Regions from separate parts of the Bradyrhizobium sp. AZCC 1610 genome, predicted to be linked through region 1. Evidence: predicted binding sites of a transcription regulator. Region 1 holds the regulator's gene; the other holds the start of a gene.
The links. The regulator PhoB, encoded in region 1, activates phosphate uptake and scavenging genes when phosphate is short. The targets are predictions, from matches to a motif close to TGTCATNNANCTGTCAT.
Positions count from the first base shown of each region.

Region 2: the regulator PhoB is predicted to act here: its motif matches at 1,507-1,523, upstream of phnC (phosphonate ABC transporter ATP-binding protein).

Region 1 is NZ_JAZHRR010000001.1:129,822-133,231, forward strand. Features, by position in the region: gene pstB (phosphate ABC transporter ATP-binding protein PstB) at 1-107, shown strand, start outside; gene phoU (phosphate signaling complex protein PhoU) at 132-848, shown strand; gene phoB (phosphate regulon transcriptional regulator PhoB) at 959-1,663, shown strand; gene V1279_RS00640 (GcrA family cell cycle regulator) at 1,949-2,461, opposite strand; gene V1279_RS00645 (aspartate aminotransferase family protein) at 2,967-3,410, shown strand, end outside.
Region 2 is NZ_JAZHRR010000001.1:2,191,415-2,194,824, reverse strand. Features, by position in the region: gene phnD (phosphonate ABC transporter substrate-binding protein) at 1-504, opposite strand, end outside; gene phnC (phosphonate ABC transporter ATP-binding protein) at 580-1,395, opposite strand; gene V1279_RS10435 (transferase hexapeptide repeat family protein) at 1,585-2,250, shown strand; gene V1279_RS10430 (alpha-D-ribose 1-methylphosphonate 5-triphosphate diphosphatase) at 2,247-3,410, shown strand, end outside.

The sequences.
Region 1 (3,410 bases):
CCTTCATGTATCTCGGCGAGCTGATCGAATTCGACGACACCAACAAGATATTCACCTCGCCGAGCGATCGGCGTACCCAGGACTACATCACCGGCCGGTTCGGCTAGAGCAAGATCCGGAGGAGATAACACATGGCTTCTGAACACACCGCCAAGGCGTTCGACAGCGATCTTCAGGAATTGACCCGGCTCGTCGCCGAGATGGGCGGCCTGTCTGAGCGCATGATCACTGAATCCGTCGATGCGCTGGTCCGCCGCGACATCCCGCTCGGCAAGCGCGTCGTCGCCAACGATGTCGAGATCGACCGTCTGCAGCATCTGATCGAGGAACGCGCGGTGCTGACCATTGCGCGGCGCCAGCCGATGGCGATCGATCTGCGCGAAATCGTCGGCGCCATGCGGGTCGCCACCGATCTGGAGCGGATCGGCGACCTCGCCAAGAACATGGGCAAGCGCGTCGCGGCGCTCGAAAACGACTTCCAGCCCTTAAAGCTGATGCGCGGCCTCGAGCATATGACCGATCTGGTGCTGACGCAGGTCAAGTCGGTGCTGGACGCCTACGCGGCGCACGATCTGCCGGCGGCGATGGCGGTCTGGAAGGGCGACGAGGAAGTCGACGCCATCTGCACCTCGCTGTTCCGCGAACTCCTGACCTATATGATGGAAGATCCGCGCAACATATCGTTCTGTATCCACCTGATGTTCTGCGCCAAGAACATCGAGCGGATCGGCGACCACGCCACCAATATCGCCGAGACCGTGTTCTACATGATCGAGGGACAGCAGATGCTCGACCAGCGCCCGAAGGGCGACATGACAACGTTTGCCACGGCCGTACCCAATACTTGACAAAGCGTTTCAAGCGAAGTGGGGACCGGTTCGCATAGCAATCAAGTTTACGCAGATTGCGTAGACTTATCTGCGCAGAAAACGCGTCAAACAGAAGAGGCTGAAGAAAGATGAGCGCGCGCATTATGGTGGTCGAGGACGAGGAAGCGCTGACCACGCTGTTGCGCTACAACCTCGACGCCGAAGGTTATGATGTCGAAACCGTCGCCCGCGGCGACGATGCCGACACGCGGCTGAAGGAGCGCGTGCCCGATCTCGTCGTGCTCGACTGGATGCTGCCGGGGCTGTCAGGCATCGAGCTCTGCCGCCGCCTGCGGGCGCGGCCGGAGACCAAGCAATTGCCTATCATCATGCTCACGGCGCGCGGTGAGGAGAGCGAGCGGGTGCGCGGGCTTGCGACCGGCGCCGACGATTACATCGTCAAGCCGTTCTCGGTGCCGGAACTGCTGGCGCGGGTGAAGGGCCTGCTGCGGCGGGCGAGCCCCGAGCGGCTCGCCACCGTGCTGACCTATGGCGACATCGAACTCGATCGCGAGAAACGCCGCGTCGCGCGTTCGGGCCGCCAGATCGATCTCGGCCCGACCGAATATCGCTTGCTGGAATTTTTCCTGGAGCATCCCGGCCGCGTCTTCAGCCGCGAGCAATTGCTCGACAGCGTCTGGGGCCGCGACATCTATATCGACGAGCGCACCGTTGACGTCCACATCGGCCGCCTGCGCAAACTGCTCAATCCGGGCCGCGAGCAGGACCCGATCCGCACCGTGCGCGGCGCGGGATATGCGCTGGATGATCGGTTCGCGAAGGTGGAGCCGTAAAGGCTCCATCGTCGTCCGGGCTCTCGATGGTCGTCCCCGCCTAGTGCGCAATTGCGCACGGGGCGCGGGGACCCATAACCACCAATCTCGATTGTTGAAAAACGCTGGGGCTCCAGCTCAGCCAAACCACAAGCACCTGTGGTTATGGGTCCCTGCGTTCGCAGGGACGACGAACGATTTAGTTCGTAGCCCGGGTGCAGCGAAGCGCAGCCCGGGGAATGTCAGCCAATCGCAAGACCGTCCCGGATTTCGCTGCGCTCCATCCGGGCTACGATAACCGTCCCTTTACCGCGTCGGCTTCGGCTGCTGCCGCCGCCGGTCGGCGGCGGGCTGATAGGCGATGCGCGAGTGGTGCGCGCAATAGGGCAGGCCAGCGAGCGCCTTGCCGCCGCAGAAGAAGAATTCCGGGCTCGAGGGATCGCCGACCGGCCAGTGACAGGTCGCCTCGTTCAGTTCGAGCAGCGACAGCCGCTGGCTCATCGGCACCACATTGTCGAAGGCGACCGGATCGGGCTCCAGCTCCATATCGAAGGCGTGGGCGAGCGCGGTGTTGCCGCGCGAAACCGGGCGCGACACCCGCATCATTTGCTGGGCGGCGGGGCGCGCCTTGCGCTGCCGCGGGGCGGCCGAGGAGGGGCTCTTGGCGCGGCCGGACAGGCCCAGCCGGTGCACTTTGCCGATCACGGCGTTTCGCGTCACATTTCCGAGTTCCGCGGCAATTTGGCTGGCCGATAATCCGGCTTCCCAGAGCTTCTTCAGCTGCTCGACGCGATCGTCGGACCAGGTCAATACCGTCATCGCATTCTTCCCTTCGCATCGCGCCGGCCAAATCAGGGGCAGCACTGGCGACGTCATTCGTCTCAAAAATCCCTGCGGTCAGAATCCCTTAGCCCTCGCCGGGCGCGAAAACCGCGCCGGAACGTCTACGCTTGCACAAATGGACTCTAGGGATCAGAACTGCCGCACGAGATGTCGTACCCGACAGCCCAGAGGCTACAATATGGCGTGACTCTGGCGCAAGAGTCCGGGCCTGGGCGTCCACATGTTCCGACATCTAGGCATTGCACTGCGTGTTTTCCACCACACCGCAATCTTACGGATTTCCTTATCTTGCAGTGCCGGAAAGGCGGCTTCGTGGCGTGTTGACAGCGCTCCCCGCCCACATAGAATACCTCTCACGTGCCGCCCTTAAGAGGCGGCACGTTTCGTTTTCGCAAGACCGGCCGTTGCCGCGTTCGCGCCTATGCACGCGTGTGCTCCGCGGTCGGTCTTGAAAGCAGGTCTCAAACCTTCAGTGATTGCCATGACCAATAGCGCCACGTCGCATCTGCTCCCTGTCTTTGCCAGGGTCGATCTCGGCTTCGAGCGCGGCGAGGGCTGTTGGCTGACCGCCACCAATGGCGAGCGCTATCTCGACTTCACCTCGGGGGTTGCGGTGAATGCGCTGGGCCACTGCCATCCGCATCTGGTTGCGGCGCTGCAGGAGCAGGCGACGAAGCTCTGGCACATGTCGAACCTGTTCAAGAGCCCGGATGGCGAGAAGCTTGCCGCGCGGCTCTGCGAGCAGAGCTTTGCCGACCTGGTGTTCTTCTGCAATTCCGGCGCCGAGGCGATGGAAGGCGTGATCAAGGTCGTGCGCCGCTATCAGTTCTCCAAGGGGCATCCCGAACGCTATCGGCTCGTCACCTTCGAGGGCGCGTTCCACGGCCGCACCCTGGGCACGCTCGCCGCGACCGGCTCCGCCAAA
Region 2 (3,410 bases), 2.1 Mb from region 1:
CGGGTCGATGCCCATCTTGTCCATCGCGAAACGCGGCACGTTGTTGCCTGACGTTGAATTGGGATCGACAAGGCAGAGATTCTTCCCCTTCAGGTCCTTGATGTCCTTGTAGCTCGAATCGCTTTTGACATAGAGAACCGAATAATAGCCCTTGGTTCCGTCCCCATTCACTTCGATCGCGAACGGCTCAACCTTCGCACCGATGATGTAAGCGCGCGCGTAAGCCGACGGACCGAACATCGCTATATGGATGTTGCCTGACCGCTGACCTTCGATAACCGCGGCATAATCGTTGGCGATTCGCAGCGTGACTTTTGTGCCGAGTTCGCGCGACAGATACTGCGTCAGAGGTGTCCACCTATCGGTGGTGCCCGAGGCATTCTCATCGGGAACTTTTGCGAACACCAATTCAGGATATTTTGCCTTCCAGTCCTGAGCCGTGGCAGCCGAGGCTGAGAATGCCAACGCCGCCGCAGCGGCGAAAATCATACGACGATCTATCATGACGTCTCCTGTTTCGCAGTGATGAAGCTTGCGGGATTTCAGTCCCGCGCCACTCTTGATTTACAGACGCAGCACTCAGGCTGCGGCAACCGTGCCGAGAACAGGAATCGCCGCGCTGGCCGGCACATGCTCAGGCGCAACGCCCATCACCTCATCTGCCTCGAGATCGTAGAGTTCGCGCGCAATGCGATCGGTCAACGCCGCGGGCGCGCCGTCGAATACGATTCGCCCCGAAGCCATGCCGATCAGGCGGTCGCAGTAGCTGCGCGCCAGATCCAGCGAATGAAGATTGCAGACCACCGTGATCCCGAAGTGCTTGTTGATCCTCAGCAGCGCATCCATCACGATCCGGGTGTTGCGGGGATCGAGCGAGGCGATCGGCTCGTCGGCAAGTATCATTGCAGGCTGCTGAACCAGCGCACGCGCAATCGCGACGCGCTGCTGCTGGCCGCCCGAGAGCTGGTCGGCGCGCTGCGCCGCAATCGAGGCCATGTCGAATTGCTCGAGCGCCGACATCGCAATTGCCTTGTCCTCTTCGGGCCAGAGCTGCGCCAGCGACCGCCATGTCGGCACTGTTGAAAGCCGCCCCATCAGCACATTGGTCAGCACGTCGAGCCTTCCCACCAGATTGAACTGCTGAAAGATCATCGCCGACCTTGCACGCCACTGCCGCAAATCCTTGCCGCGCAGCGCGGTCACGTCGACGCCTTCGAACAGGATGCGCCCTTCGGAAGGTTCAGCGAGGCGGTTGATCATCCGAAGCAGCGTCGACTTGCCGGCGCCGGAGCGGCCGATCACGCCGACGAAGCTGCCGGGCGCGATCGAGAATGACGCGTTGTCCACTGCGGCTTTGGTGCCGAACCGGCACGTCAAACCTTCTACCACCAGCATGCACTGCTCCAGAGTTCCGGTCGTGGAGCATCGCTAACGGCTCGATCTTACAGTTGTGTGACACGAGTGCTGCGGTGCGGCGTTCGTCCACAGCCGTGGACGTCACGTGACCGTCATGATCCTGTCATCAAGCGCATCGAAGACGGGCAGACGCCGATGATCTTCCTCGATTGCTGATGGACGCTACCGATGGCCGGCAAGATGCTTTCCACTGAACCGGCCGTCGATCCCACTGCGTCGGTGCACGACTGCCAGCTTGGCGCTTACACTGAGGTCGGCGCCCGGACCATCCTGCTCGAGGTCACGATGGCGGATTATTCCTACGTCGTGAACGACTCGCAGATCACCTACACGACAACAGGGAAATTCTGTTCGATCGCGGCGATGACGCGAATCAACCCGGGCAATCATCCAATGCACCGCGCCTCGCAGGCGCATTTCACTTACCGCGCCAGCAGCTATTTTCCGGGCGAGAGCGACGACGCCGAATTCTTTGCATGGCGGCGCGGGCATCGCGTCCATATCGGCCATGACGTCTGGATCGGCCACGGCGCGGTCATCCTGCCCGGCCGCTCGGTCGGCACCGGCGCTGTGGTCGCTGCCGGCGCCATCGTGACCAAGGACGTCCCCGCCTACACGATCGTTGCAGGCAACCCGGCCCGGCCGATCAGGCGACGGTTTCCCGAATCCATTGCCGGGCGCCTTGCGGAACTTGCATGGTGGGACTGGGACCATGAGATGCTTCGCCGCGCCCTGCCCGATTTCCGCAAGCTCGATGTCGAGGGCTTTCTCGAGAAGTACGAAGCCGCCACCGGCTCGAGCCAACCGCGTTTCAACCAGAGTGCAGCATCGTGACCGAACTGTTCATCGAAGGTGGCCGGACCCTGCTCGGCCACGAGATCCTCGAAACCACGTTGCGGATTGCCGGCCGCGAAATCGTCGCCGTGGGTACGGACAACAGCCATGGCTCACCCGGCATAGATGCCAGCGGTTTGCTTGTGCTGCCGGGCATAGTCGATCTGCATGGCGATGCCTTCGAACGACAGATGATGCCGCGCCCCGGCGTCGACTTTCCGATCGACGTGGCGCTAATCGACAGTGACCGGCACGCGGTCAGCAACGGCATCACGACGGTCTATCACGCCACGACCTGGTCGTGGGAGCCTGGCCTGCGCAGCGCGGACAATGCACGGAAGTTGCTGGAGGCGATCGAGCAGATGCGGCCGCAGCTCGCCGCCGACACCCGCTTCCATTTGCGCCACGAGACCTACAATCTCGACGCGGAAAGCGAAATCATCGACTGGCTGTCGGAAGGCCGCGTCGACCTGTTCGCATTCAACGACCACATGGACTCGACCGTCGCCAGCCTCGCCAAACCGCAAAAGCGCAGCCGAATGGTCGAGCGCACGGGGCTCGCCAACGAGGCATTCGACCGCCTGGTGCAAAGCGTGGTCACCCGCAGCGACGACGTGCCGGCTTCGATCGCCCGGCTGGCACAGGCAGCGCGCGCCGCGGGCGTCCGGATGCTCTCGCACGACGACGAAAGCCCGGCGATGCGGCAGGCCTTTCGTGCGCAGGGCGTTGCCATCGCCGAATTTCCGGTCAACGAGGAGACCGCCCGCGACGCCGCTGAAGCCTCCGACTTCATCGTGTTCGGCGCGCCCAATGTCGTGCGCGGCGGCAGCCACACCGGCTGGACCAGGGCCTCCGACATGATCGCCAAGGGCCTGTGTTCGGTGCTGGCGTCCGACTATTATTATCCGGCGCCGCTGCTGGCGGCGTTTCGTCTCACGGCCGACGGCGTGCTGCCGCTGGCCGCCGCATGGCAATTGATCTCGTCGGCGCCGGCGCGCGCCGCCGGCCTCGCCGATCGTGGCTTGCTCGCCGCGGGACAGCGCGCCGACATCATTCTCGTCGATGACACGGTGCCGTTGCGGCCACGAATCGTCGCGGTCGTTGCTGCGGGGCGTCTGGTGCATCTGACCGAGGCACACCGTCTCGTCCGTTCGTCCATC